3 regions of the Cupriavidus sp. 01T418 genome follow, and region 1 is predicted to be linked to each of the others. Evidence: riboswitches for the same ligand, from Rfam matches in the RefSeq annotation. Region 1 holds a riboswitch; each other region holds the start of a gene.

Region 1 (10,859 bases):
GACAACCCGATAGAACGCGTCAAACACGCGGGGAAGCTCCTCGTGGGGGATGCCCGGCCCGGAGTCCTCCACTTCAAACACGGCAGCGTTGCCCTCTCGATACAGTCGTACATCAACCTTGCCGCCAGGCGGGGTGTACAGGACGGCATTGTCGATGGCATTGCGAACCAGCGCGCGAAAGTCCTCTTGACTCCCTTGAATCGTCAGGGGCTCACCCACATCCAGACCAAGGTCAATATCCTTGGAATCCGCGAACGGAAATATCTCCCCAAGAACGTCGATGACCACAACCTTCGCGTCGATGTCGTGACTGAGCGTTGGCGGGCCTGCCTCTCGCTCGGCCAACATCAACAATTGTTCCACCAGGGAGCGCATGCGTGAGATGCTCTTCCCCAGAGGCGCGAGACGAGCCAGGACCGCATCGCTGGTGCCCTCCACAGCCATCGCGGTCTCGAGCTGCAACGTCATCGCAGTCACTGGCGAGCGCAGACCATCGGATAGTTCGCCCGGCAGGGTCAGCGACAGGTCTGGCGTAACCAATCGGGTGGCTCGCTTGGCACGATGGCGGCCAGCGGTTGCAGACCGTGACCGCGCATCTCAACGGTCCTTCGCTCGGTCAGTTTGTCAGTCAGGCCCAACGTCGCATCGCCGCTGACGTGAAGTTTCCGAAGGGCTATTACTTCGCCCTGTCGGGCGAGGCTCAGGCCCAGACGCAAGCACAGCGAGACTTATTGGTCTATTTCGCCTTCGCGGCCGCCGGCATCGGCCTGCTCGTCTATCTGGCACTGCGCAGCTGGCGCGGCCTGGTCCTCGTCATGGCAAATCTGCCGTTCGCGCTGGTGGGCGGCGCACTTACGGTATTTGCCACGGGCGGACTGCTGTCACTAGGGTCGATGGTCGGCTTTGTGACCCTGTTCGGTATCACGTTGCGCAACTCCATCATGCTCATCTCCCACTACCAGCACTTGGTCCAAGTCGAAGGCCACGCCTGGAACCTGGAGACGGCAACCCTGGGAGCGACTGAGCGGCTGGCGCCCATTCTGATGACAGCGCTCGTTACCGGGCTGGGCCTGTTGCCACTGGCGCTTCAGTCTGGTGAGCCAGGTAACGAGGTGGAGGGACCGATGGCGATTGTCATTCTTGGCGGCCTATTCACCTCGACCGTGCTGAACCTGCTGGTGTTGCCGACCCTGGCGCTCCGCTTCGGCCAGCGTTAGCCATGCGGCGAATCTTGTGACCACGAGAAGACGACCGGAGGAACACTGAACCGGCCGTCGGCAGCGTACCCGCAATTTAACTCGCTAGCATGACCGCCATCGAGCACGGTGTTGGAGAATAGAAAAAAGCCGGCGTGTTGCCGGCCTTTTTACGCGGATGGGAGATTATTTTCCGGCGTCAGCTTCGCATTTTTTCATAAACGACGTCTTTGCAGCGCCGGCAAGTGGCTTACCGTTCTTCCCAACTGCCTTGGCTTCACAGGTGGCTGACGCGTTGCCATTGTTGCCACTTTCGCACTTCTTGATAGAGGAGGCCTTGGCGGCTCCTGCTAGCGGTTTGCCATTTTTGTCAACCGCCTTCGCTTCGCAATTCGAGGAAGCAGCCGGAGCTGCAGCAGCGGCGGGCGCTGCAGGCTTGGCGGCGGCCGCCGGTGCAGCTGTTTGCGCGTAAGCAAAACCTACCGAAAAAAGCGCTGCAGCGGCGAGCGCACAGAATCTTTTCATCACGATACCCCTCCTCAGAATATAAGGCACAGTGCCCCGCCTTCATAAACGATTCTGCGGCAGAATCGTTGACATTGGCCCCGCCTGTATATGTTGCGCCGCAACTCCTCTTGCCAGGCAAGGGGCTCAGAATTTGGATTGGTCATGGGAGGTAGTCTCGGTGGGGAATGACATCCGCCATCATGGAATTGACTGGGAAGCATTATGAAATACAATAAATTGATTCCTCCAATCAATAACCTGGATGGCCGGAAAGTGCCTTAGGAGGCATATGGATATCAAGCAACTGCGTGCGCTGCTGGCCATCGCGGAGACTGGGAGTTGCACCAAGGCCGCCGAACTCCTTCGCATTGTTCAACCTGCCATTTCCCGGCATGTAAGGCTGCTTGAGCAGGAATTCGGTGTAGAGCTTTTTGAGCGCGAGCGGCATGGGATGGTCCTGACAGACGCAGGGCGCACACTGGTTGAGTACGGCCGACGCGCATTGCGCGAACTTGACCGGGCGAAGGCTGAGATTCAACCAGCAAAAGGCACCATTTCTGGCACTGCCGTCATCGGCTTGCTGCCGAGTACGTGCGAGTTGCTGGCGGCCGAGCTTGTCGCCACCGTGAAATGCAGGCATCCCCACCTGGTCGTCCGGCTCAACGTGGGCTACGCAGGCAACCTCCTCCAGTGGCTCGCTGCAGGCGACGTTGAGATAGCACTGCTGTACGACATAAAAGCTTCGGCTGGCCTGCAGGTAGAGGCGCTGCTCGACGAACAGCTTTATCTGGTCGGCCTTCCTGGCACTCTTCCGCAAAGCGATACGCACACCATCGAGAGCCTTCGACACCTTCCGCTTGTGCTACCAAACGCGCCACACGGTCTTCGCACAATGGTCGAGCATGCGTGCGCTGTCGCAGGAATCAAACTCACTGTCGCGGTCGAGACCAATTCCCTGGCTGTCCAAAAATCTCTGGTTGCAAAGGGCTTTGGGTACACAGTTCTACCCAGCTCGGCGGTATCCGAAGAACTGGAAAAAGGCAAATTGGCGGCGGCGCCAATTACCTCCCCCAACCTCTCCCGGCGAATCGTGCTGGCACATGCGGCTACGCGGCGAATATCCCCGGCCGCCAGCTTCGTTTCGGCGGAACTGGTGACCCTGGTCAAACGGCTAGTGCGCGATGGGGCCTGGCCAGGCGCCGAGTTGGTGGGCTCAAAGCGGCATGCATCGGTGACGGGTCAGTCCGGCTGGATAGCCCGCTTGGAATCTTAAACCTTAAAACGAATTCGATTTGGTGGCCCGCCGAGTCCCAAGCTCCGTACTCCCCTGCTCATGAAACGGGTGGTTCCGCATTTTCGGGTGCATGGTTGCCGCCGTCGGTGAACGGGTCGCGGGGGCTGTCGGTCGAGCGCGCACCATCCGTGAACGGGTCAAACTTCCCAGCGCGCGCCGAGAGGAAACGTGCGTCGGCTTGACTTACGCGGCTCCGGCCACCATCCGTGTAAGGGTCGCGAGCCCCCATGGAATGGCCGCCGTCGGTGAATGGGTCGCGAGTCCCCATCGAATGTCCACCGGCGGTGAACGGGTCACGTGGCGAGGTAACATCTGCACTTGCCACACCAGCGACAGAACCAAGCGCAGCGAAGGTGGCGGCGGCGAGTACTAATCTCTTTAAGGTTCTCACTTTGATTCTCCTGTTTGCTTAACAGACGGCTTATCCAGCCTCGTAAGCAAGTCTAGAGAACCAGGCCAACAGGAACCTGACGCCAGGATTACAAATCTGTCATCAAGTGCGGCCGGCGCTGCTCGCCCTATCAAGCCCTGACCTGAAAGCCGCGTTACATTGCGACTACGCGGTTACGGCCTCCAGCCTTCGCGCGATAGAGACGCTCGTCAGCGGCGCGCAGAATCGCGTCGATTGTGCTACCGTCGCGCCCGAACTGGGAAACACCGATGCTGACAGTGAGCGTGACCCCGACCTTGCGCCCAATCGCGCTTTCGAACACGGCGCATTCTATGGCTGACCTAATGCGCTCACCGATCGAATAAGCGAACCCCAGGGCAGCTTGAGGTAGCAACACCATGAATTCCTCTCCGCCCACACGGGCTACGCCGTCATAGGGCTGGATTGCATCGAGGCATTGCTGCACGAACCCCTGCAGTACTTTGTCGCCGACCTGATGTCCATAGTAGTCGTTTATCTGCTTGAAATTATCCAGGTCGAGCGCGAGGAGAGAAAACGGTGCCCCCTCTCGCTTGGCACGCGCAATTTCGGCTTCGACACGCTCGATGAACGCGCGGCGGTTTGCCGCTCCGGTGAGTGGGTCGGTCGCGGCAAGATGCTCCAACTTTTGGTTGGTTCGTTGGAGTTCCTGAAGCGCACTCTCCGCACGCGCCATTGCAGCGGTCAATCGAGCCATCAATTCCTCCTGACTGTAGATGGTCGCAAACGAATGCGTTGTGTGAAACGCCTTGACGACCCCATAGCTCAGCAGAAAGAAGCCACCAGCGAAAATCGCGTGGGCTAGCCACCACATATGATTCCATGGGCGACCAAGAATAAATGCGACCGAGGAAAGGGCGAACGCAGTCACCGAGATGCCAAAAATCAGCATGAGAGGTGAGCGAATGCGGCGAACAAGCATCGCTGCTACGTTCAGCGTGGAGAACAACAGTGCTCCTCCTTCCATTGACAGGCGCACAGCGACATGGCCTGCGATGGTGGAATTGGCCACAGCAGCAACCACTAAATCGACGAGAATGAATGCGGCAATCCAGCCCCACCAGCCGACTGGCTTCGTGCGCATTTCGACTGTGTCCGGCTTTCGCTCGAACGAGAGCAGTCCGACGAATAGCAGTATGGACATGACGAGGCGTGAAGCTGGCCCGTAGAGCAGGAACAGCCAGATATTGTGGTGAGCTAACCCAGTGAACGCGCCGTGTAACGAGTAAATCAGCACGAATCCGAGAAAACCCAACGTCAGCCAGCGTAGCAGCGGTTCGCCTGAAGACAGGTAACAACGCCACGTCACGTACGTGATGAAGAGGCCCTCAAGTGTTGCCGCAACGATTGCGACTTCGTGGAACGGGTGATTCTCGAATTTCAGGGTGGCGTCCTGAAAGAAGAATAGGTATGCAATAAGGTAAGCTGGGAGAAGTGCAATACCGACAACCAGGAAATGTGAATACGCTTTGGTCACGAGATGGATTGCTGGCGCTGGCTCTTCAATTATTGTGCTTGCGCTCATGTGCTTTCTCCCGGTTTTAACAAAGCCCGTGTTCGCCTTCTGAGCCTACTTGTCCGTTTTGCCGCCCCCCACCTTTCGCGGTGCGCCGTCGAACATCCACCAGCCGGAGCCGAAGCACGCCCAATACTTGCAATACATTGGCGGACTTCTCTGGAATCACACTCTCGCTGGTACCGCTTCCTCCCACGGGCCCTCGGTGTCTCTTCCACATCCAGCCTGGTCTCCTTTTTCTCCGCATCCACGAACTCTGCAATTTGCTACCTTTTATCCGGCTTTGTCTCAACCGGGGACGCTAGTATGCAGGCCGGCAATGCTGGTGGGGCAGGCACAATGCAGGTGCGAGCAAGAACCCCATCGGCCGGGAGTGACGGGGAGGTCCCCAATCGCAAAGATAGTCCAGCGATTGGCTCTCACCGCTTCTTTGTTTGCAGTTCTGATTGAAAGTCCATCGAACTCTATGGCAAGGTGCGTCGCCGCGTCGGCCCTCGCCCCTGCAGTCGCGCGTCGCCACATCCAACGGTAACGGTGGCTCCGCAAGCGATGGCTGCACTTGAATCCTGCACAAGAAAGAAGCCCCGACTGCCGTCGAATGGCGTCGGGGTTTTGTCCAGGACAGTATTGGCTGACCAGACTGCTACAGAACCCTGCTACAGCGTGCGGCCCCGCAGCGGGCTGGCGGCGCGCCTGCCGGGCACCTGTACTGCCCTTGCAGTCTCCCCGCCACGCGTGCTATGGTGCGGCTTCCAGGAGAATGAGGCGGTCTGGCTACCACCGGATTACCCCCTCTACCGAAGGCGTACCCCTGAAACGCTCAGGTGCAAAAGACTGGAAAACGATACAACTGGAGAGCGCCGGGCCGGACCACCTAATGTGGCGCGGCATGCGGCCGCCGAAGGGGCAAGCCGGCACCCGTGGTGGGTGCGGCGAATCTCTCAGGCAAAAGGACAGTGGGGGCAGACAGGCCGGATGGCCGGTCTGCCCCTTTTTGCTATCCGGAGCCTGAAGAATGAAAGTCATCGTAATGGGAGCCGGCGTGATCGGCGTCGCTTCTGCGTGGTACCTGGCCAGGGCCGGGCATGAGGTGGTGGTGCTGGAGCGCAATGCGGGCGCAGCCCGGGAAACCAGTTTTGGCAACGGCGGCCAGATCTCCGTCAGCCATGCCGAGCCGTGGGCCAACCCGGCCGCGCCGCTCAAGATGCTGCGCTGGCTGGGCCGGGAGGACGCCCCCCTGCTGTTCCGCCTGCGCGCCGATCCGGCGCAGTGGTCCTGGGGCCTGAAGTTCCTGCGCGAGTGCACGGCCAGGCGCTCCACCCACAATATGATCCAGTTGCTCAACCTGGGCACTTACAGCCGGGCCAGCCTGCAGGCGCTGCGCGCCGAGACCGGTATCGAATACGACCACCTGACGCGCGGCATCCTGCATTTCTACACCAGCCGGAAGGAGTTCGACGCCGCCATCGAGCCGGCGCGCATCATGCGCGAACTGGGCTGCGAGCGGCGCGTGATCGGCCCCGACGAAGTCGTGCGGCTGGAACCGGCGCTGGCCAATATCGCGCCGCGCCTGGCTGGCGCCACCTACACCAGCGAGGACGAGTCCGGCGATGTGCACCGCTTCACCACCGAACTGGCCGCCAAGTGCGAGGCACTCGGGGTGCGCTTTCGCTATGGCGTGCGGGTGCAACGCCTGCATGCCGAAGGAGGCCGCATGCGCGGCGTGGAAATCGCCGATGAAACCGGCGGCTACCAGATCGAAAGCGCCGATGCCTACGTGCTGGCGCTGGGCAGCTTCAGCCCAATGCTGGCGCGCCCGCTGGGGGTGAAGCTCGATATCTATCCGGCCAAGGGCTACTCGGTGACGCTGCCGGTGCTCGACGCCGCGCGCGCGCCCAGCGTGAGCCTGACCGACGACGAGTACAAGCTCGTGTTCTCGCGCTTTGGCGACCGCCTGCGCGTGGCGGGCACCGCCGAGCTTAACGGCTATGCGATGGACCTCAACCCGGTGCGCTGCGATGCCATCGTCAAGCGCACGCTGGACGTGTTCCCGGGCATGAGCCGGCCCGAACTGGCGCGCTTCTGGACCGGGCTGCGCCCCGCCACGCCGGGCAACGTGCCGTATATCGGTGCCAGCGGGATCGAGGGCCTCTACCTCAACACCGGCCACGGCACGCTGGGATGGACGCACGGCTGTGGCTCGGGCCGCGCCATCGCCGACATCATCAGCGGCTATGTGCCCGAGGTGGACTTCGCCTTCAGCGGGAAGCTGCCCGCGCACAAAGGGCCACGCGCGATCGCATCGTCGCCCGGCCCGGCCAACGCAGCGGTCCGCTAGGGCACTCCCCGGATTCGCCGGCTCACGCCGCCTGTAAAAAAACCGCTGCGTTTGTAAAAAGCGCTGGCTTGCCGCCGATCCATCGCGCAAGGCATGTGCGGGCGCGCGAACATCGCGGCGCCCGAGCGGCCGGTGGCGAGAGGGAAGGAACAGCCAGGGATGGCGCAGCCCCCTGTCCATCGCGCCATGGAAAGGCGCGCCATCCCGGGTGCTCGAGAGGTTCCATGGGGCCCGATGCGTGGCACGCCGCTTGCACCCTTCAATGAACGCGGCATTCCGCCGCGCCATGGAGAGCACAATGGGACAGCAACAGCAACCCGGACAAGGCCAGCAGGATCAAGGCAGGCAACAGCAGCAATCTGGCCAGCAAGGCCAACAGTCCGGCAGCCAGGACCAGAGGGGCGGCCAGCAAGGCGGCCAGCACGACAGGCAAGGGCAGCAAGGCCGGAAGGGTGGCCAGCAAGGCCAGCGCTGATTTCCTGGCATGAAAGCTTGAAGCTCGCGGCGGCATTGCGCGCCGCCGCTATGCGCCGCCTGCGCGTGCATGCGTGGAGGCGGCTTTCTTGCTGATAGCTCCAGCGCGGGAATCACGCAGGCGGTAGCGTCGTGGACATCGGACAGTGTGCAGTGCGGCCCCTTGCACGGCTTGGCGAGCATGAAGGCCAGTGCCTCTTGTTGTCAGCAGTATCCGCAGAATTCGCCCTGTAAAGGTTCAGCCTCGCCGCAGCAGCAAAAAGGCTTGCTACCCGATTTTTTTCGCCTTGAATGAAAACGTTTTCATTTCGCGGCAACAGCCAGGCGCGCCGGCTCACGACCGGAAGTACCACGGTCAATTACCTGTTCCGCCTGCCCGTCCATGAGATGGAAGACGACGGGGTCTATTGCGAGTCACGGTGGCCGCGGCATAGCCATTGAAATCGGGATCACTTAGCCGCGACCGCTTCCGGGATTCTCTTGCGGCGCGGCGTGCGCTCCACGTTATTTGCACGTCAGAGTTGCCGTAGATCAAAGCCACCGCCAGCCAGCCGGCTATATTGGGTTGGCGCAGCCGCCGTATCGCGCGACGACCGGTGAAGCCACACCTACCGGCCTTGCAGCAGCGGATACGGTATGCCCCACCATCACGGAGAGAAACCATGACAGACCAGACCAACGTTCCACTTGCATTCTTCAGCGCCAACTGCGAGGCGGGTCTGCGAGCACTGACCCTGGTGCAGGAGAGCCGACAGCGCTTTCTTGAAATCCAGCTCGATGCGATACGCAAGGACATCAAGACCTCGCATGAAGTCAGCGCGCAACTCGCGAACGCCGGCGACTTCGCCGCGCTGGCCACGCTGCCGGCCACGTTTCTGCGCAACGCGGCCGAGCATTGCACCGAGATGATGCAAGCCTGGATGAGCCTCGCCATCCACAACCAGAACGCCATGGTCGAGCAGATGCGCGAAACCGGCGAATCCTGGCAGCGCTGCCAGGCCGCGAGCATGCAGCAGGCCGGCAATGCCGCGTCGCTGACAGCGCCAATGCAGGATATGTTCGAGAAGTTCAGCCAGGCCGCGGCATCAATGCCGGCAGGCAACGGTGCCGCCAACAGCACGGCAGCCACTGCGCGCAGGAAGGCCATCCATGCCAGCTAAGCGGACTGCGCTGGTGACCGGCGGCATGGGCGGCCTGGGCGAGGCCATTGCGATTCGCCTGCACGGCGCCGGCCATCGAGTGGCCGTCACCCACTCGATCGGCAATGACCATGTAGCGGCCTGGCTTGATCGGCAGCGGGCCGACGGACGGGAATTCCAGGCGTTCGCGGTGGACGTGGCCGATTTCGAAGCGTGCCAGCAATGCGCCGCGCAGGTGCTGGCCGCGCTGGGTCAGGTCGATATCCTGGTCAACAATGCCGGCATCACGCACGACGTGACGTTCAGGCGGATGACCAAGGCCGACTGGGACACGGTGCTCAGGACGGACCTGGACTCCATCTTCAACATGACCAAGCCGTTGTGCGAAGGCATGGTCAGCCGCGGCTGGGGGCGCATTATCAACATTTCCTCGGTCAACGGCTCCAAGGGTGCGTTTGGGCAGGCCAACTACGCTGCCGCCAAGGCCGGCATCCATGGCTTCAGCAAGGCGCTGGCGCTGGAGCTGGCCACCAAGGGCGTCACCGTGAACACCGTGTCGCCCGGCTACCTCGCCACGCACATGGTCACCGACATCCCCGCCGACATCCTCCAGACCAAGATCCTGCCGCAGATTCCGGTCGGCAGGTTGGGACGCCCGGACGAGGTTGCCGCGCTCATCACCTTCCTGTGTTCCGAGGACGCAGCCTTCGTCACCGGCGCAAATATTGCCATCAATGGCGGGCAGCACATGCAATGAACGCACCGATACCAGGCAAGGAAGTCGCCGCCGCGCCCAAGGCGGAATGTGGCTGCGGTCCCGCCGGGGCCGAAGGGGACCAACTGGACGAACAGATCCGCTCCACGCTGGCCGTCGCGACGCAGGGCTTGTCGATCGCCTCGCTCTGGCTGGCCGGGCTGGACTAGGCACTGCACCTGGCCATCTCTCCCGGCAAGGTGAATGCCGCCCTGGGGCGGTGGGTGAGCGGCGCAATCGCCACGAGCGCCGGCATGTGGCCAGGCCTTGCGGCCGCCCATCCGACGTCTGGCGTGCCGGCGCCGCCCTCCGACCTGCGCTTCGCCGACCCTGCGTGGCTGCAGTGGCCTTACCGCTGCTGGCGCGACGCCTTCCACAACAACGAAGCGCTATGGGAGTCGCTCACGCACGGCCTGCGCGGCGTATCTCCGCACCATGAGCGGCTGGCCTCTTTCTGCGCACGGCAGGTGCTCGACACCTTCTCGCCCGGCAATGCGTGGTGGCTCAATCCCGTGGTGCTGCGGGCCACTGCCGCCAGCGGCGGCGCCAATCTCCTCCATGGGGCACGGCACTGGCAGCACGATATGCAGGACGTGGTGGCCGACCTGACGCGCGATCCCAAGCTGCGCCGGCCGCTCGACTTCAAGGTCGGACGGGATGTCGCCGTCACGCCGGGCAAGGTGGTGTTCCGCAATGCGCTGATCGAGTTGATCCAGTACTCGCCGGCCGGCGCCGAGGTATGGCGGGAGCCGGTCCTGATCGTGCCCTCCTGGATCATGAAGTACTACATCCTGGACCTGCAGCCGCGCGACTCGATGGTGCGCTACCTGGTGGAACAGGGCCACACGGTCTTCATGATCTCGTGGAAAAACCCGGGTGCGGAAGCCAGCAACCTCGGGCTCGACGATTACCTGCGACAAGGCGTGCAAGCCGCCCTGCAGGCGGTGCAGGAACGCTGCCCCGATACGCGCATCCACGCCGCCGGTTATTGCCTGGGCGGCACGCTGCTGTCGATCTGCGCGGCGGCGCTCAGCCGGGACGACGACGGCGCGCCACTGCAGAGCCTGACCTTGTTCGCCAGCGAGACGGACTTCTCCGAGCCGGGAGAGCTCGGCCTGTTCATCGACAGCAGCGCCTTGTCGACGCTGGACGCCATGATGCGCCGGCAGGGCTACCTGGATGGCCCGCAGATGGCTGCGGCCTTCCAGATG
Region 2 (10,859 bases), on a different contig from region 1:
CAGCACGCGGGCCGGCCATCATAGGTTCGGCTATTCCGGGCAGTGGTATTGCCGACGACTTGGTAAGCCGGGGTCAGGCGTTCCCGGATGCGTTTCATCGCCCACGGTTCGGCGACGGGCTCCATCGGGAACGGTTTCTTGCGTGGCGATCCAGTGTTGGGGGCGCCGGAAACACCCATGATTTCCTCGGCTTCCTGATAGTAGGGCTCGAGTTCGTCATAGCTGATGGGCCAGTCGACGCCAACCCCGTACAGGCTCTGGATTCTGAAGTCGTTCGGCACATTGCGCCACGCGTGTGCGGCCCAGTGCCAGCTTGTCCCGCCTAGTTGGCGGATGTATTCGGCCGGATACGGGTAGGGCCCTGCCTGGACGAGATAGCCGTTATCGTGGGGCTGGTAGATGGGATGGGGTGCGGATGACACCGACGGGTAGGGCGACATCCAGTCGCTGCGGCGTGGAGAGTTGCGGAAGCGGGCAACGATCTCGCCCCGGGTTACGCGCGGGCCGGCCTCCAGAATCAGCACGGATGCGCCTGCCTGGGCGAGCTTGCGTGCGGTCAGGGATCCAATGATTCCGGATCCAACAACAACAAAGTCAGCAGACAATTCGTTTGCCATTTCTCATTCCTCAGATCGGTTTTTTCGTCCAGCTTCCATACACGCCATAGCTATACGTTGGCGGCTTGAGCACATCTGAGACGATGGTGGCATTGAGTGCGTTTTCGTATGCAAGCACGTGTGCCTTTTCGCCGCTGCCGACGATGCCCATGAACCATGCAGTGGCGATCTTGCGCGACACGTCGGCCAGCGGTGATTTCTCCGCGTCCAGGACTTGCTGCAATTGAAGAGGATCGATCTTGCGTTCTTCAATCAGGGCTAGCAGTTTGCGTGCAGTTGCAGGAAACCCGCCGTCATCTGCGGTGAGCGAGTCGTAAAGGCGCTTGGCCATGGTTCTGTCCAGAGCCTGCCGGCCGGCGATGATTGCAGATAGCGCAATGAAGGCGCCGTGCTCCGCATCCGCGACCGGTTCTGCGACTGCCCAGGGAATCAGGGTCGCGGCATACGCAGTCAGCATGCCCGCCAAAATCGCCCGGCGCCGTTGATTCGGCGCGCCAATGCCTTGCTTCAATTTGTTGAGATGTTCCATTGCAATACTCTCCAGGTGATCCTGGCCCTTTATCCTCGGCTGCTGGATGCGTAGCGTCGAGCGGAAAACAATCGGGCGCCGCGCGGCAGGTGTGGTACCTACCTGGGGGTCAGAAGCTGTGAGAAAGACCAACCATACCGACAAACTGGTTGTCACCCGATGCGGGCGTGCTGTTCTGCGAATCCCCTACGCTGGCGACGGCGTCGATAATGTTGCCGGTGCCATTGATGCCGAGGGTCTTCCCGGATGCATGCTGATATGACTGCAGGACGTAGATCGTGGTCCGCTTCGACAGGTGGTATGCCTCTTTAAGCGAAATCTGGTGATAGAGGGCGGCGTCGGAAATACCGTTCGACGCGCTAGCGCGCGTGTAGCTATAGCCAGCGGCAACGTCGAATGCGGAGGTAAGTTCGTAGCGTGCAATCGCCCCGTAGGTATTAAATACAGCTGTATCGGTGAACAGAGAACTGTTGCCGGCCTTGAACTGCACGTTGGAGTAGTTCAGACCGAGCGTTGTCTTCCCGATCCTGTAGGTGCCGGCAGCAGCGATGTGCTGGACCGAGCGGGCCGAGAGGAAGCCGTTGGTTACCGGAGAAGCGCCGTAGCTGGCGCTGGCGTTCGGATCCTGGTTCGCCGTGAAGCCTGTATTGTACATACGCAGATAGCCCACGGCGATACCGAACGGTCCATTGGCGTAACGTGCGGCCGCGCTGACTGCGCTGCCTCGCTGTGTGGAGCCCGCGATCTCGCCGAAGCCATATTGAGCCGCGGCGCTGAAGCCGCCGAACGCAGGCGTGACATACTGTACGGAATTGTTCAGGCGGATCGTGGTATCAAGCCCGTCTAGGTCGCCCGGGTGCGCGCCGGTAGCGCCCGTCAGCATGCTGGTGGGGCCGTAAGGGCCAAGAAACTGATAGTAGGCGGTGTATTGACGACCCAACGTAAGAGTACCCAGGCGTGCGTCCTGCAGACCGACGAAGGCCTGCCGATTGAACATCAGCCCCGCGCTGGATTGCTTGCCAGAATCCAGGTCAAGGCCTTCCTGCAGATCAAATATCGCCGTCATGGTGGCAGTGAGTTTCTCACTACCACGCAGGCCGAAGCGCGACGAGGCCAGGTTGCCGCTCCGTGTATAGACGTTGGAGTGGCCCCCCTGGTTGTTTGCAAAGACGAGAGCATCGTCGGCGATGCCATACAGTGTCACGCTGCCGGTGGAGCTCTGGGCGAACACAGGAACTACGCCAAGAGCGAGTAGGGAAATGGCGCCGATTTTGAACAGGCTGGTTCGATTCATTCGTTCTCCATGTGCTGGTAGAAGGCACCTGGGTTCAAGGACGGGCAGGATTCCCCGCCCATTGGGTGCTGCCGGCCCGTGCATGCGGCTAACCGGCGATATCAGACTTCTCAGGCTGCCTTTCTACGTCCGCGCCGTACCGCGGCGAAGATCAGGAACACGGCGACAAGAATGCCGATAGCCATCCCTAAACGAGCCAGGCCGATCATCGTGGACGATTGGCCTCCCGTGCGCATCGAGCTAACCTGCTCCGCGGTGACCGCCGCCTTCGGATTGCCGTAGCGCTGCGTCAGATAGGTTGCGAGTGTCGCAATTTGCTTGTCGGATAGTGTCTTCGCGAAGCCCGGCATCCGGATGTCGGCCGACTCTTGCTGTCGCTGAATCCCTTCCAAAATCACCATTACCACGTTGTTTGCATTGTCCCGGCCCAGCGCCGTGTTGTGATATAGCGAGGGGAGGCCGCCGTCTGGGCTACCCTGGCCGTGGGCCTGGTGGCAGGTTGCGCAATGGGCGTCAAAGAGTTGCGGACCCGTCATGAGGCTCAGGTCCGAGGGCAGGGGCACGCCCCGGATGCTATTCAGATCGTCGGCCGGGGAGCCATAGGCGTGGGCGGGCCGGCTATCCGCTTGATTGTGAATCGCTGGCGTGTCCTTGAGATAGACTGCCATCGCCTGCAGATCTGCATCGGACATGTGACGTAGGCTGTGATCGATTGCTTCTGCCATGGGGCCAGCCGCCTGCGCCTTGCCTTCGACGCGGCCCGTTCGCAGGTAGGTGGCGATTTCCTGCGCACTCCAGCTGCCGATGCCGCTATTTTCGTCCGAGGTGATATTCGGCGCGTACCATGTGCCAACCGCGCCGCCGGCCAAGTCGCGCTTTACGTCCTCGGCCATCATGACATTGCGGGGGGAATGGCAAGTGCTGCAGTGCGCCAGCCCACGCGCCAGATAGGCGCCGCGGTTCCATTCGAGGCTTTTGGTCGGGTCGGGATTGAATGTCTTGGTATCGAGGAACATCAGGTTCCAAACTGCCATCGACATGCGGATATTGAATGGGAAGGGGAGGCTGGTTTCCGGCGGCTTCGAATCGACCGGTTTAACCCCTTTCATGAAGTACGCATACAAGGCAGCCGCGTCGTCGTCAGTCAACAAGGCGTAGGAAGTATACGGCATGGCCGGATACAGGTTTTGGCCGTCGGCTCGACGCCCCCGGCGAAGCGCATCAGTGAATTGCTGTAGCGTGTAGTTGCCTATACCGTGCGTCTTCGAAGGCGTAATGTTTGTAGATGTGATGGAGCCAATTGGTGTCGGCAAGGAGAGTCCGCCCGCGAAGGGCTCACGGCCCGGTGCTGTGTGGCACGCGACGCAATCGCCGGCAGTCGCCAGATACTGGCCGCGCTGGATCTGCTCGACATCTGCGGTAGCGGCTGCAGTCGCGAGCGTCGCGTAAGTTCCCGCGAGGACAAGCGCGGTGCGACCCAGTCGCTGCAGAAAGCGGACATGTAGTTTCATCTGATTCGAGAAGGGGGCGTTGTTCTATGGAGCTGTGCGCGCGTGCCGATCCTGCGTAGCAGCGGTAGCCTGAGTGACTGACGGATCGGATTATGCCTCGGTGTTTTCCCTGATAGCAATGGTGCGGCGTGTGGCCCGAATCAGTGGACGAAGAATAGGCACCTCGGATTCCGATCTGCGTATGTGAGCCATACTCAATGTATGAGCCTTGCGGAGATTTTTGTTAAATTGATCATATACTTCAATAGAATTAAGGAGTTAAGGTTGCTATTGACGACAATTTTTGATCATTATTTCCCGCAAGAATTCAACCGTTGACGTTGCTTGGTGGGCTGCCAGTGGGGATGATTGTTCGAAATTGCGAACAGTCTAATTCGCGGATTAGTGTTATTTTCCGGCCCAATTTGTATCCGCGTACGAGGAAATGCGCAGGTTGCTGCGCAGCAGTCGAGCAGGAGTCCCTGGCCGAAGGTCGCGAGGAAAGATTTCTTATATGTGTCTCATTTGCCTCTCGCGCGAAGGCCGGATTAGCCCCGTTTTTCTGGCGCGCAGTCTTCTCGCATGAGTGACATCTTTGAGTTATTCTGCACCGCGTATGAGCTTGGAACACATTTTCTGGTGCTCACCCGCCCTAACAGGTTAGCCAGCGACGGCGAGCATACCGTTGCAGATGAAATGTCAGAGGTGCGAGTGAAGGGCTTGCGTCGGATGGAATTTCACGACTCCAAAGGACGCCCACAGGAGGCGCTTCGGGAAATCCGGTATCGGATGCCGCTGGGCGTGATCGATGCCTGGATGTGGGCCCGGGAGTTTCGGGACGCCAACGGGCAGCGTGGTGGTATCGAGAAAAGCATCCGGTGGATCGAAGGATACGAGCGGATCGCGGAGCAAGCGGTGCTGCTACCTCAGACACGCCTGGTCTATGTGACGGATCGGGAATGCGACATCGCGGCGCTGATGGCCCGCGCAAATGGGCCAGGTCAGCCCGCTGACTGGCCGATCCGTTCCCAATAAAACCGCAACGTTGCCGAGGCAGGCAAGCTGTGGGACAACGTCGACGCCAACCAGGCACGTTAGGAAACCAGCATTACCCTACCGGGACGCGCAGGTCATAAGGCGCGCGAGGTCAAGCAGGAGTTGCGCGCACAACCTGTGAAACTACGGGGTAGGCAAGCTCGGTTACTTGTGTGGTGGCCCAAGAGATCGGTGCACCAGTGGGCGTCACACCCGTAGTGTGGCGGCTGCTGACCAAACGCGAGGCACAGGAAACGGATGACATCGTCGAATTAGTTAATTGGTATCTAGCCCGCTGGGAGATTGGGATGTTCTTCCACGTCCTGAAGACCGGATGCAAGGTCGAGGCGCTGCAGCTATCCAAGATGGAGCGTGTGGAGCGCGCCTTGGTGTTGTACATGGTGGTGGCATGGCGCATTGCCAGGCTGATGCGGTTAGGCAGAACATGCCCTGAGTTGGACACGTCGCTGTTCTTCGACGCTGACGAGATACGAGGTGCATACGTGCTCGCGAAAGAGGACCGCCCGAACACACCAGTTACGCTCAATTGGTTGTTTCGTATGGTGGCCTCTCTGGGCGGATTCATTGGGCCAAGAGTGATGGCGAACCCGGCGCAAAAACGATCCGAATTGGCATGCAGCGAACAATGGATGCCGCCTTCATGATTCAGGCACTGTGGGAAGACTCGTGAGTTCTGTATAACGAGATGCCTTCAAGCGCCGTGCAAATTAAGCAAGCGAGGGCTCCACAATCGGCTCCCGCCGCAATTGATGCTGAACCATGACCGCAAGGCCAATCCCGGCTAAAGAGCTTCTCGCCGATCATGACAATCTCGCCAGTCCCTTATGTCTACAGATCACAGAGCTTGAGCCCGCGCGATAATAAATCAGCCGTCTGCGCAGGGGAAAGCGCATGACTTGCCTTGATCCAGTGGCGGGAGTGCGCGCGCAGGCGAGCATAGCCGTTCAGCGCATAGGTCTTTCCGTCTGGCGCGGTGTATGTCACGATTTTTTCCGTCATACCGTGTCTGTGAATTTCTTCACATTGCAGGTCACCTTCAGCTTGCCCATGGGCAACACGAGCGGCGAGGAGCAGGATCGACCCGATCAATATCTTGTTTTGCCGCACAGTAGAGCCCTGGAATTGAGTCGCTTGAACCGTTTGATAATCATCAGTTTGCCTTGGGTCGTCCCAGGACGTCTAGGACGGCGAGGCTCATCGCGCCCACGCCCGTCTTGATTGACGGCTCCGGAACCGGTGCAAAAAAGGGCGAATGGTTGGCCGGCAGCGGCGCGCCGCCAGGCTTGCGCGAGTTGAGGTAGCGCTGCATATCATAGACGCCGATGAAAAAGAACATCGATGGCACGCCGGCGTTGACGAATTCAGAGAAATCTTCGCTGGCCGTTGCCGGAGGCATACGCATCACGTTCTTTCCATAGGCGCTGCGCAGTATCGCTTCGGTACGCGTGACCAGCTGCGCATCGTTGTTGATTGCCTGGCCGCCCTGTTCGAGACGTACTTCTGGCTCGGGAGCCCCCGACATTTCCGCTACCGCTTTGGCGGTGCGCCGCACCCCTGCAAGCAGTTGCTCGCGCACTTCAGGCTTGTACGAACGGATCGTACCGCGTACGACGACGTCATCGGGAATGATATTGCCCACCGTGCCGCCTTGGACAGCGCCAACCGTGACTACGCCGAACTCCTGCGGATCCTTCTCTCGACTGACCACGGACTGCAGATCCACAACAAATCGGGATGCCATCACGATTGGATCGATGGTCTTATCCGGTGCGGAGCCGTGGCCACCGCGACCATGGAACTGGACCTCCAGTGCGTCCGAATTGGAGGTGACTGCGCCAGCGTTAAAGCCGATGAACCCTGCGGCGACAGGGGCAGTATGCAGTGCAAAGGCATAGTCAGGTTTGCCGAAGCGGGTGAAGAGACCATCCTTAAGCATGGCTTCTGCGCCAGAGGTAAGTTCCTCCGCCGGCTGCGCAACGAACATCAGCGTGCCACGCCAACGATCCTTCATGGTCACCAGCGTGCGCGCGGTGCCTACCCAGGCGGCCATGTGCAAGTCATGCCCGCAGCTATGCGCTACTGGCGTCATTTTTCCGTTCCAGTTCGTAGTAGCCTTGCTAGCATAGGGCAGACCGCTCTTTTCCTCCATCGGCAAGGCATCAAGCTCGGTGCGGACCAGCACCTTGGGACCGCTGCCATTGCGGTAGATCGCCACCAGCCCAGTCTTGCCGATGCCTTCGCTTACCTCAAAGCCCATTGCCCGCATCTCGCGAGCGAGCGTGGACGCCGTGCGGGTTTCCTGGAATCCCAGTTCAGGATGAGCGTGCAGGTCCTTGTACAGAGCCTCGAGCGATGGGTAGCTCGTGTCCAGTTGTGCGTCGATGGCGCTCTTGAGCGCGCCGACGTCGAAATCGGGCGGGACCTGAGCGTGGCCGACGACAGCGCAGCAGGCGAGCAGGGCGGCACAGGCCAGCCGTCCAGTGCTAGAGAGATATTTCATTATAAGGATTTCCTATTTCTTGGATCGGGACCGTGAGAGAGCCGTTGCGGCAGGAGGTTTGATGCGTGAATTACGCCATCGTCGCAGACCGTGCGATCATCTATTTTGCCGCTGGATTGAGCTCGCGTGGAGGTGTAGCGCAAAGAGTGACTGCAAGAACCGACAAGTCAACATGTCGCGACGGCGGCAGTCCGTCGCTGCTGTGCCGAAAGCCTATTTCGATTGCTGCCGGTAGAAAAAAATCGGCAGATTCCAGCCGCGCCAGATCGCTAGCAGGCGCAGCGTCAGGCCACCGGCAAAGCTGATTGCGGTATTCAGGTCATTGCCGACGCCAAGCGTGCGCAAGCCCAGGAAGAGGGCACAGATGGCAAGCGAGACGCTCGCGTAAAGCTCGCGTCGGAATACCATCGGCACCTGGTTGCACAACACGTCGCGCTGGATGCCGCCGCAGACACCGGTGATCACGCCTGACATGATGACGACAGCGGTCGGGTAGTTCATCTTCAGCGCGACGTTGCACCCAATCAGCGAGAACGCGATCAGTCCCATGGCGTCGAGGACGAGAAAGACTCGCCGCAGCTGCGACATACAAGGTGCGATCAGGGTGGTCAGCAGACCGGCCGAAATCACCAGATAAATGTATTCCGGATGCTGGGTCCAGGCGATGGGAAAGTGAACCGAGGATCAGGTCACGGATGGTGCCGCCGCCCAGCGCTGCGACGAAGGCAACGACGGCAACGCCGAAGATGTCCATATTGCGGTGCCCGGCTGCGATGGCGCCTGTCATCGCCTCGGCGGTAATCGCGATCAGATAGATGCTAGTCAGCACGTCGCTTGCTCCTGCATGCCAGGAAGCAGAACGGCGGCGGAGTGTGCAAGTGGATACATCGGGAGTGACTCCGGCTAGAGGCAGGCCGCGCCATATGGCGGACCCTGAAGCGCCTCTCCCCCTGTCCTTTTACCTGAGAGTTTGGGCTCCACAAGGAGCCTGCCCCTTCGGTGGGCCGGGATGCGCAATGTTATGCGCCTCCGGCCTCTCTCCAGTCGGCGAAATGTTTCCGCGGTTCGGTGTGCCTGAGCGATTATGGGAGCTTGCGCCTTCGGCGGAGGCGGATGCCGCCTCTCTCTCCCGCAGAATGCGCAGATTATCAGTGAGTGGACGCCTGCCTGTCAAACGTCAGCGTACTTGGGGAAGCGATGGTTGGGATAGGTGTATTCGTACTTATCTATCGGGCGAGTTTTGGCGGTAGGTACATGCAGTGCGGTTTGCCGCAGGCCCGGTCGCTTGGAAGCGACCATCGACGGGGAACATTGCAACCTATTGATGAATATAAAGTTTCAGAGTCCCGTCAGTGCGAACTGTGCCACAGGACGTCAAAGCAGTCCTCTGCTTCCGAGGCAACCATGGCGACCACATTGTCGAGGTGCTCAGTACAACGCTCTGGTCGATTTGCGTGGCATTGTTCCTCCGCATGAACAGTCTTTTCCGGGGCCATCATTTTTCCCGCGGACGGCGCGACCTAGACTTTGTGCATGGCGAAATGATGGCGCCTGGAGCCTCGCTTGAAAAATTGTCGCTAGCAGCCTTGTGGCGATGCGCCTGCCTGAGCAGAACTTAAGGACGAAGCGACGCATCGTTCCGTAGTTCACGGCCAGACCGCGCTGGAACCCGATATCATGCAGGCTGATCTGAAACGGCAAATTCCAGCGTACGGACAGCCTGATGAACTCCGCAGGAAGCTGGTGGCCGTGATTTGATCCATCCCTAATGTCAGCCTCAGATAGCAAAGTGTCTGACAGGCGCTCACAAGGTTACGATGGATACGCTAAAAAATATGCGCGCCTTTGTACGCGTCGTGGAGGCCCGCAGCTTTACAGGTGCTGCGGCACACCTCAATTTGACTACAGCCTTTGTGTCGCGAGCCGTCTCCGATCTAGAGACCCATCTGCAAACGCGACTGCTCAATCGCACCACGCGCCGCATCGCTCTGACCGAAGCCGGTGAGCGCTACCTGCAACGTTGTCAGCAGATTCTTGCCGACGTCGAACGGGCGGAACTGGAAGCGAGCGATGCCTATGCCCGTCCGTCCGGCAAGCTGAGAGTGCACGCGATGACCAGCTTCGGCCAGCAATGCATCGTGCCGGCAATCGGCCGTTACCAGCAGGCCTTTCCGCTGGTCAGCGTCGAGCTGACGCTATCCCAGCGGACGCCGGATCTCCTGGACGACGGCTGCGATGTCTCGCTTGTGCTCGCGCCGGATCTACCGGATTCAGGCTTGGTTTCACAGCGCCTTGGCAGCGTTGTCAGCATTGTGTGCGCGTCGCCCGGCTATCTCGGGCACGGTGGCGCGCCGCAACAACCATCGGATCTTCGCGAACACGCCTGCCTGCACATGGTGACACCAATCTACCCGCCTGACGAATGGACCCTCAGCGGACCGCATGGCGACGAACGCATCGCGCTTGGCCCAGCTAGGTTTCAATGCAATAACGCGGAAGCGGTGGCAGTGGCAGTGCGCGAAGGAATGGGGATTGGCCTCCTGCCAATCCATTCGGTGATCGAAGGGCTACGTGCCGGTGATCTGGTGCGGATCTTGCCGGCCTACTCGTCACAACAGATGAATATCTACGCCGTCTATGCGTCCCGACAGTATCTCGATGCCAAGATCCGAACTTGGGTCGAATTTCTTCGCAGCCAATTGCCTACGGTGATCGCCAACGATCAAGCTGATTTGCACAAGTCCGCGCAAACTTGATTCGATCCGGTTGTGTTCGTTTAATTGGCAGTTATCGAGAAATGCCGTTGTATGGCCAACTCCCATCTCCATCTCGCCAGCGCTTGGTGCCTTGGCCGTTTTCATCAGCGTGCTGCTCACGCAGCTTGGCGTGCCCATCCCGGCCGGCCCTACGCTAATTCTCGCCGGGACGATGGCGGCGACGGGCGAAGGGTCCTTCCTCTGTGCTCTTCGGCGCCGCAGTTGGTGCCACGCTGCTCTCCGACTCACTATGGTTTTTCATGAGACGCGCTCGCGGGAGGCGGCTGCTTGCAGTCCCTGGTTCGCTTCTCGCTATCCCTCGACACTACCGGGCGTGTGGCGCGCAACGTCATTGAACGAGTCGGCGCGCCGATCCTGACGGGTGGCGAAGTTCCTGCCGTGAGCGGGGCTGATTTCAGCCCCATTGCTTGGTACCACTGCAATCGACGTGAGCGTGTTCCTGCTGTCGGATTTCGTTGGTGCGTCGCTCTGGGCCGGGACGTGGATGATTGGCGGTGCGGCGTTGCATGAGCAGATCGAGTCTGGCTTGGTGCTGGTGCGGCAAAACAGCGGCTCGATTAGCGATGCGTTCGCACCGATCTGCGTCGCGATGCTGG
Region 3 (8,286 bases), on a different contig from region 1:
TCACGTCGTCGCTGTTGGCCGGCTTGAGCTTGAACAGCCAGGCGTCGAAGGCGTCGGCATTGACGCTTTCCGGCGCGGCGGCGGCGGCATCGTTGACGGCGATCACCTCGCCAGCCACCGGGGCGTAGATGTCGGAAGCGGCCTTGACCGATTCCACCACGGCGAGCGCGTCGCCGGCGCCGACCGACTTGCCCACTTCCGGCAGCTCCAGGAAGACGATGTCGCCCAGCGCGTCCTGCGCGTGGTCGGTGATGCCGATGGTCAGCGTGCCGTCGGCTTCGACGCGCACCCACTCATGGGACTCGGTGTATTTCAGGTCAGCGGGGAAATTCATGGGATTCTCCAGATTCAATTTTTTACTCTGCGCCAGCCGGGCGGGGATGGGGTAACCGCCGGCAGGCGCGCTGTGACCAGTGCGAGCGTTCAGCTCACGAGTGCCTTGCCGTTGCGCACAAACGGCAGTTTAACCACAGTCGCGGCGAGTTTGCGGTCGCGGATCTCGACCTGCACCTCGGCGCCGATGGCCACGTCGCGCGGCAGGCGGGCAAAAGCGATGGATTGGGACAGCGAGGGGCTGAAGGTGCCGCTGGTGATCTCGCCGTCGCCGGCGGGGGTGATCACCTTCTGGTGGGCGCGCAGCACCCCGCCCTTGTCACGCAGGATCAGGCCGACGAACTGCTGGGTCTGTCCGGCGGCGGCCAGTGCCGTCTTGCCGGTGAAGTCGCGCTCGCTTTGCAGGTCCACGGTCCAGGACAGGCCGGCGTTGAGCGGCGAGGTGTGGATATCCATGTCCTGGCCGTACAGGTTCATGCCGGCTTCCAGGCGCAGCGTGTCGCGCGCGCCCAGGCCGGCCGGCACCACGCCGGTGGCAACCAGCTTTTCCCACAGGCCGGCCACGTTCGCGGCGGGCACCACCAGTTCGAAACCGTCTTCGCCGGTATAGCCGGTGCGTGCCACCATGACTTCGCCAAGCGCGGGGTCCTGCACGACCACGGCGTTGAACGGCTTCAGGGCTTCGCTGGGCTGTGTCGAAGGAAAGGCGCTCCAGACCTTGGTGCGGGCGTTGGGGCCCTGGACGGCGACGATGGCCAGCGGCTCCACGCCGTCGGGGGCGTTATCGCCACGGCGCGGGGTGATTTTTACGCCGCTATTGGTGGCCGCGTTGCGCGCGCTGATCCACGCGATGTCGCTGTTGGCGGTGCCGGCGTTCACTACCAGGCGGAACTGGTCTTCGGCGAAGAAATAGACGATCAGGTCGTCGATGACGCCGCCTTTTTCGTCGAGCATGCAGGAATAGAGCGCCTTGCCCGGCGTTTGCAGCTTGTCGACATTGTTGGCCAGCAGGCCGCGCAGGAAGGGACGCACATTGGCGCCTGCAAGGTCCACCACGCACATGTGGGAGACGTCGAACATGCCGGCATCGCCACGCACCGCCTTGTGTTCCTCGATCTGGGAGCCGTAGTTGACCGGCATGTCCCAACCGCCGAAATCGACCATGCGGGCGCCGAGGGCGCGGTGGATAGCGTTGAGGGGCGTGGCCTGGAGCGTCATGGAATCCTCGGAGGAAGGCAAATCTCGGTTCGAAAACGAAAAAAGGGCCATCCGCCGCAGGATTCGGCGCGCCATGGCGCTGCCAGATCCGCTGCGGCGGATGACCCCTCTGTCCTCGATACCTGAGAGATTACAAGGCGGCCCCGTTTCAACCGGAACCCAGGCCTTGCGCGCCCCTTCGGTGGGCACGCTCACCAGTCCATGGCGGGTGCCGCTCTCCAGAGTACGGCGTGCATCGTGTGCATGTTGCATGCCGATCCGACCAGTCCATGGTGCCTGAGAGTTTTCGGGTGATACCCCTTCGGCGGCGCAAGCTTCGCGCGCTCTCCCGGTCGGATGCGGGCAATTTACGGGAGCGCCCCGGCTTTGTCAACGCATCCGCCAGGGGCCACCGCCTTGTTGCAGCGCACTACCTGCGATGGTTGTCGGTCGTTACGTTACCGATGACACCGCCTACCGCGGCACCACCCAGGGTGCCTAGCGCGTCACCACCGGTCAGCACTGCGCCGCCTACCGCACCGACGCCGGCACCGATCGCGGTGTTACGCTGCTTTGGCGACATATCGGCGCAGCCCGCCATGCTTGCCACCGCGACACCGATCAAGACCGCCTTGCTCAAGGAATGCAGGGTGTTCATGATTTTCTCCAGCTATCGTGAAGTGCATCCGGCACGGCGCACGCTCATGCCGGACATATAAATTAGAGGGGCCAGAAGGTCCGCGGCTCCCGGGCTTACGAAGTGTTACCAGTCCTGCGATGCCGACTTCATGCCTGAGGGGGCCATGGTCGCGTGTTAACATCCAGCCTCCGCCCAGCAATCGCGCCAGCCGCGTTGCGCATCCGCCATTTCCCGCCTCGCATGACCCACGGACTCAATCCAGCCCAATCCGAAGCCGTTCGCTACCTCGACGGCCCCTGCCTGGTACTGGCCGGCGCCGGCTCGGGCAAGACCCGGGTGATCACGCAGAAGATCGCGCACCTGATCGAGGACAAGGGCTTCCAGCCCAAGCACATCGCCGCGGTGACCTTCACCAACAAGGCCGCCAAGGAGATGCAGGAGCGGATCGCCAAGCTGATGGAGGGCAAGACCACGCGCGAGGGCAAGCGCATCCCCATCAAGCAGATCACGGTGAGTACCTTCCACTCGCTGGGCGTGCAGATCCTGCGCGCCGAGGCCGAGCATGTGGGCCTGAAGCCGCGCTTCTCCATCATGGATTCGGACGATTGCTTCGGCATGGTGCAGGAGCAGCTTTCCACCACCGACAAGAAGCTGATCCGCAGCGTGCAGAGCACCATCTCGCTGTGGAAGAACGGCATGGTCGATCCCGAGACGGCCATTGCCCGGGCCGACAATCCCGACGATCACCAGGCGGCGCTGATCTACCGCAACTACGTGGCCACGCTGCACGCCTACCAGGCGGTGGATTTCGACGACCTGATCCGCCTGCCCGCCGAGCTGTTCGAGCGCAACGAGGAAGTGCGCATGCGCTGGCAGAACCGGCTGCGCTACTTCCTGGTGGACGAGTACCAGGACACCAACGCCTGCCAGTACCAGTTGCTCAAGCAGCTGGCCGGCGGATCGCACCTGCGGGCGCCGGCCTTTACCGCGGTGGGCGACGACGACCAGGCCATCTATGGCTGGCGCGGCGCCACGCTGGACAACCTGCGGCTGCTGCAGGCCGATTTCCCCGACCTGAAAGTGGTCAAGCTGGAGCAGAACTACCGCTCCACCGTGCGCATCCTGGAGGCGGCCAACGCGGTCATCTCCAACAATCCCAAGCTGTTCGACAAGAAGCTGTGGAGCGAGCACGGCATGGGCGACCCCATCGCCATCAACCCGATGAACGATGAGGAGCACGAAGCGGAGTCCGTGGTGTTCCGGCTTTCGGCCCACAAGTTCGAGCGGCGCGCGCAGTTCCGCGACTACGCCATTCTCTATCGCGGCAACCACCAGGCGCGCCTGTTCGAGCAGATCCTGCGCCGCGAGCGCATTCCCTATGTGCTGTCGGGCGGCCAGAGCTTCTTCGACAAGGCCGAGATCAAGGATATCTGCGCCTACCTGCGCCTGATCGCCAACCCGGACGACGATCCCGCCTTTATCCGCGCCATCACCACGCCCAAGCGCGGCGTGGGCAACACCACGCTGGAAGTGCTGGGTACCTTCGCCGGGCAGGCCAGGGTGTCGCTGTTCGAGGCGGCCATGATGGGCGGCATCGAAGGCAAGCTGCAGCCGCGCCAGCTGGAGCCGCTGCGGGTGTTCTGCGAGGCGATGGTGCGCCTGGCCGGGCGCGCGGCCACCGATCCCGCCACCGAAGTGCTCGACGACATGATGGAAGGCATCCACTACGAAGCCTACCTGTATGACACCTTCGACGAACGCCAGGCGCAGTCCCGCTGGACCAACACGCTGGAATTCCTCGACTGGCTCAAGCGCAAGGGCACCAAGCCCGAGGCCACCGGCGAAGGCGAGGCCACCGGCTTCGACACCGCCGACGGCTTTGGCGACGAAGGCAAGAACCTGCTGGAGCTGACCCAGACGGTGGCCCTGATGAGCATGCTCGAAGGCCGCGAGGAAGATCCCGACGCGGTGCGCCTGTCGACGCTGCATGCCTCCAAGGGCCTGGAGTATCCGCACGTGTTCCTGGTCGGCGTGGAAGAGGGCATCCTGCCGCACTGCCGCGAAGACGAGGACATGAGCGACGAGAAGATCGAGGAAGAGCGCCGCCTGATGTATGTGGGCATCACCCGTGCCCAGCGCAGCCTGCACATCAGCTGGTGCAAGAAGCGCAAGCGCGCGCGCGACACCTACTCCTGCCAGCCCTCGCGGTTTATCGGCGAGATGAAGCTCGAGGAGGCGCCCGGGATCAAGGACGAGACCCCGGCCATGAGCCCGAAGGACCGCCTGGCCGGACTCAAGGCGCTGCTGGGCACGCCCGGCACGCCTGGCAAGACCGCAGGGTAGCCGGTGCCGGACATACAAAGCCCGGCTATGCAAAGTGGATGCATTGCCGCTGCAAGCGGGACAAGATCAGCCGGCCGGGCCGCTTTGTCTTTGTATCAGACCCGATACGAAGCGGCCACAACCCGCCTATCAGGCCGCCGCGCGAGGCTGGTAGAGTGAATCCCTGGCGGCGGCCGCCCCCCGGCCACCCCCGCTTCACCCTCGAATCGCCGCAAACCTGCCGCGAACCACGCTGCAAAGTGCCGCAATAGCCTGATAGCCTGCTACCAAGCCCGATGGACCTTGCTCCCGTCACGCCCTTGCACTTGCTGATTGTCGACGACGATCCGCAGATCCGCTCCATGCTGGCCGAATACCTCGCCACCTTCGGCATCGAAGCCGACGGCGCGGAGGGCGGTGCCGCCATGCGCGCCGCGCTGGCCGCGCGCGACTACGACCTGGTGGTGCTGGATCTCTCCCTGCCCGGCGAAAACGGCCTGGCGCTATGCCGCGAAATCCGCGAGCGGGGCGACCTGCCGGTGATCATGCTCACCGCGCGCACCGAGCTGGCCGATCGCGTGGTCGGGCTGGAAGTGGGCGCCGACGACTACGTCACCAAGCCCTTCGAGATGCGCGAACTGGTGGCGCGGATCCACACCGTGCTGCGGCGCAGCCGGGGCGGCGCTGGCGTGAAGCGCCCCCCGCCGGTGGGTGGCCATGAACTGCGCTTTGGCAACTGGCGGCTCAATACCACGCTGCGGCAACTGATGGACGGCGACGATACGGTGGTGCCCTTGTCCAACGCCGAATTTCGCCTGCTGCTGGCCTTTATCGAACACCCGAACCGCGTGCTCGACCGCGAACTGCTGATCAACCAGGCGCGCGGCCGGGATCTCGACCTCTTCGACCGCAGCATCGACCTGCTGGTCTCGCGCCTGCGCCAGAAGCTGCGCGACGACCCGCGCGACCCGGCACTGATCCGCACCGTCCGAGGCGAGGGCTATGTCTTCACCGGCGCCGTCGAAAGCTGAGCGCGCGGGCTGGCTGGCCCGCCATGACTCGATGTTCATCCGCCTGTTCCTGGTGATGGCGGCGATCATGCTGGCCGTACACCTGCTTGGCGTCACGGTGATCGAGAGCATTTTTCCCCGTCCGGGGCACACCGGATTCGCCTTTTTCGCCGGCAACGAGGCGCCGCCGCCACCGCCGGCCCAGCAAGTCCAGCGGGGAGGCCCCCCGCCTGACGCCGAGGCCGGTGCCGGAAGCAACGCAGGCAGCCCGCCGCCTGCGCCACACCGGACCCGCGGCGGCCGTGGCTTCGGCCCGCCGCGCCTGGGACTGCTGTTCCAGCTTGCCGCCATCGTGGCCGCATCCTGGGTGGGCGCGCGCCTGCTGGCCAGGCCCGTCCAGCGTCTGGCCAGCAGCGCCGGCCGGCTGGCCCAGGACGTGCACGCGCCGCCTCTGGACGAGGACAGCGGCCCGGCCGAGGCACGCGACGCAGCCACGGCCTTCAACCATATGCAGCAGCGCATCCGCACCCAGCTGGCGCAGCAATCGCGTTTCCTGGCCGCGGTGTCCCACGACCTGCGCACGCCGCTCACGCGCATGAGCCTGCGCATTGAAGGGGTGAGCGACAACCAGGTGCGCTACCGCCTGCGCCAGGACCTGGCCGAGATGAACGGGCTGATCGATGCCACGCTGTATTACCTGCGCGAGCGCGACGGCGCCGCGGCGCCGCGCCAGCGGGTGGATGTGCATGCGCTGTTGCAGGCAGTGGTGGACGACGCCACGGAGATTGGCCAGGACGTCAGCCTGTCCGGCAGGGCCGAGCCGTTACTGGCCTATCCGGCGGAACTGCGCCGGGCCGTGGTCAACCTGGCGGAAAACGCCCATCGCTACGGCGGCAGCGCGCGCATCGAGCTGGCCGACAGCCCCGAGCGGGTGGTCATCGACGTTTGCGACAACGGCCCCGGCATCCCGCAGGACGAGATGGCGCGCGTGCTGGAGCCCTTCTACCGGCTCGAATCCTCGCGCAACCGCGCCACCGGCGGGGTCGGCATGGGCCTGTCGATCGCCGCGGATATCGTCTCGCGCCACGGCGGCGAGCTGAGCCTGGCCAACCGGCCGGGGGGCGGCCTGCAGGTACGGATCATACTGCCGCGGGCCTGAGTGGCCGGGGCTACGGTCAGCGCGCCGTGCCGCCGCCCATGGCCGCCAGCTGCACATATTGCGAGCCGCGCGTGCCCCGGGTGAAATCCAGCACGAAATCGCCTACGTCGACGCGGGCCTGCAGGGCGCGCCGCAGGTCGGCCGGTGTGTCCGGGCGCGGCCCTGACAATGCCGAGCGCACCAGCCAGGCAGCGCCGACGTAGCCGGCCAGCGTGGCGGACGAGGCGGGCTCGTCCAGGAACTGCTTCATCCGGCCCACGTGTTCCTTGACCACGCGCAGGGTCAGGTCCTGCGGCCCCGGCGCGATCTGCGTCAGCACGATGCCGCCGTTATAGCCCGTGCCCAGGATCTCGCGCGCGGCCAGTGAATTGACCGCGGACAAGCCCACCAGGAAGCCGTACCAACCCCGCGCGGCCAGCGCCCGGCCGAGGCTGCCATAGGCCAGTGTGTCGCCCGCCACGATCACCGCCGACGGGCGCGCGGCGGCAATACGCTGCACCACCGCGCCTGTGCCCACGCCATCTCCCTTGCCGTCATCCAGCGTAAGCGCCTGCAGGCCCGGCTCCTGTTCGAGCTGGCGCCGCCACGGCGTGCCGCCAGCCAGGCTGCCGGCGGCAAAATCCGGCGCCACCGCCAACACCATCTGCTTGATCCCGTAGCTGCGCAACTGGCGAATCGCCGCATCCAGTTCGGCGCGGTAATCGGCTCGCGTGTACCAGACATGATCGGCGGTGAGCGACAGCCCCGACAGGGGCGCCACGATCTGCACGCCGCGCCGTGCCAGTTCGGGCGAGGCGGCCAGCACGGGCAGCAAGGCGTCGCTGGGACCGAACAGGAGTTCGGCGCGTTCGCCCGCGACCAGTGCCAGTGCCTGCGCGGTGGCCGCGCGCGGATCCGTATCGACCTCGCGCACCACATGCATCACGCGCGGCTCGCGCGCGCCCGCGTTGGCAGCGTCGAACATGACTTTGGCGCCAGCCAGGTAGTCGCGCGCGAGGTCGGCCTGCGGCCCGCCGCGATCCACCAGGTGGCCGATCACCAGGGGGCGCCGCGGCGGCGACTGCGCAAGCAGGGCTGAGGGCGCCAACAGGGTGCTGCCGAGCGCAGCCAGCAGGCGGCGGCGCGGCAGCCGTGGCGCCTGCGCAATCAGTGGAGGAATGTGCATGGAAGGCCGTGGCGACATGTTGAGCCGGGGGACGGAATGCCGGCGAGCGCGGGGCAGCCTACCCGATCCACGTGACGCCGGCGTGACAAGCGGCGCGCCGGTGCAGGCCATGGCGTCCGATGTCATGGGCCACGGCTTGACCTTGGTCAACGCGTGCGCGGACGGCGACCACTACGATGAGCCATCGAATCCACCACGAAGGCCGCCCCATGGCTGAGCTTGACCGCCCCACCGCATCCGCCCCTGTCCCAATTTCCATTGCCAGCCAGCCGCGCGCCTGCTCAGGCCATTGCGGCTCGGCCTGCAAGAGCAAGCAGGCGGGCCGCGCCGCCACACCGGACCGGCACGCCTTGTCGGACTTCCGCGAACTGGCCGGCCGCATGGATATCAACGGCCCGCGCTACACCTCGTACCCGACGGCGGACCGCTTCCACGGCGGCTTTGGCCAGCAGGACTATCG

What was found. Region 1 has a riboswitch for glycine ahead of AC1DQ3_RS22645 (D-amino acid dehydrogenase). Riboswitches for the same ligand answer to the same signal wherever they lie in the genome.
Region 2: linked by a shared signal. The riboswitch ahead of AC1DQ3_RS32185 (trimeric intracellular cation channel family protein) and the one ahead of AC1DQ3_RS22645 (D-amino acid dehydrogenase) in region 1 are both predicted to bind glycine.
Region 3: linked by a shared signal. The riboswitch ahead of gcvT (glycine cleavage system aminomethyltransferase GcvT) and the one ahead of AC1DQ3_RS22645 (D-amino acid dehydrogenase) in region 1 are both predicted to bind glycine.

Annotation. Positions count from the first base shown of each region.
Region 1 covers NZ_JBFTQG010000026.1:996-11,854, reverse strand. The annotation lists gene AC1DQ3_RS22670 (sensor histidine kinase) at 1-540, opposite strand, end outside; partial or broken gene AC1DQ3_RS22665 (efflux RND transporter permease subunit) at 558-1,217, shown strand; gene AC1DQ3_RS22660 (hypothetical protein) at 1,383-1,721, opposite strand; gene AC1DQ3_RS22655 (LysR family transcriptional regulator) at 1,993-2,976, shown strand; gene AC1DQ3_RS22650 (GGDEF domain-containing protein) at 3,543-4,952, opposite strand; glycine riboswitch at 5,784-5,910, shown strand; gene AC1DQ3_RS22645 (D-amino acid dehydrogenase) at 5,959-7,281, shown strand; gene AC1DQ3_RS22640 (hypothetical protein) at 7,541-7,744, opposite strand; gene AC1DQ3_RS22635 (phasin family protein) at 8,418-8,915, shown strand; gene phbB (acetoacetyl-CoA reductase) at 8,905-9,651, shown strand; partial or broken gene AC1DQ3_RS22625 (PHA/PHB synthase family protein) at 9,648-10,859, shown strand, end outside.
Region 2 covers NZ_JBFTQG010000056.1:3,470-14,328, reverse strand. The annotation lists gene AC1DQ3_RS32225 (GMC family oxidoreductase) at 1-617, opposite strand, end outside; gene AC1DQ3_RS32220 (sugar dehydrogenase complex small subunit) at 628-1,146, opposite strand; gene AC1DQ3_RS32215 (porin) at 1,256-2,440, opposite strand; gene AC1DQ3_RS32210 (c-type cytochrome) at 2,551-3,951, opposite strand; gene AC1DQ3_RS32205 (hypothetical protein) at 4,513-4,965, shown strand; gene AC1DQ3_RS32200 (IS4 family transposase) at 5,142-5,630, shown strand; gene AC1DQ3_RS32195 (hypothetical protein) at 5,815-6,093, opposite strand; gene AC1DQ3_RS32190 (amidohydrolase) at 6,137-7,486, opposite strand; partial or broken gene AC1DQ3_RS32185 (trimeric intracellular cation channel family protein) at 7,700-8,273, opposite strand; glycine riboswitch at 8,538-8,628, opposite strand; gene AC1DQ3_RS32180 (LysR family transcriptional regulator) at 9,304-10,242, shown strand; partial or broken gene AC1DQ3_RS32175 (cytochrome P460) at 10,253-10,859, shown strand, end outside.
Region 3 covers NZ_JBFTQG010000020.1:72,644-80,929, forward strand. The annotation lists gene gcvH (glycine cleavage system protein GcvH) at 1-334, opposite strand, end outside; gene gcvT (glycine cleavage system aminomethyltransferase GcvT) at 424-1,551, opposite strand; glycine riboswitch at 1,651-1,783, opposite strand; glycine riboswitch at 1,805-1,892, opposite strand; gene AC1DQ3_RS20015 (glycine zipper 2TM domain-containing protein) at 1,961-2,188, opposite strand; gene AC1DQ3_RS20020 (UvrD-helicase domain-containing protein) at 2,411-4,513, shown strand; gene AC1DQ3_RS20025 (response regulator) at 4,789-5,523, shown strand; gene AC1DQ3_RS20030 (ATP-binding protein) at 5,495-6,661, shown strand; gene AC1DQ3_RS20035 (ABC transporter substrate-binding protein) at 6,678-7,826, opposite strand; gene hemN (oxygen-independent coproporphyrinogen III oxidase) at 8,036-8,286, shown strand, end outside.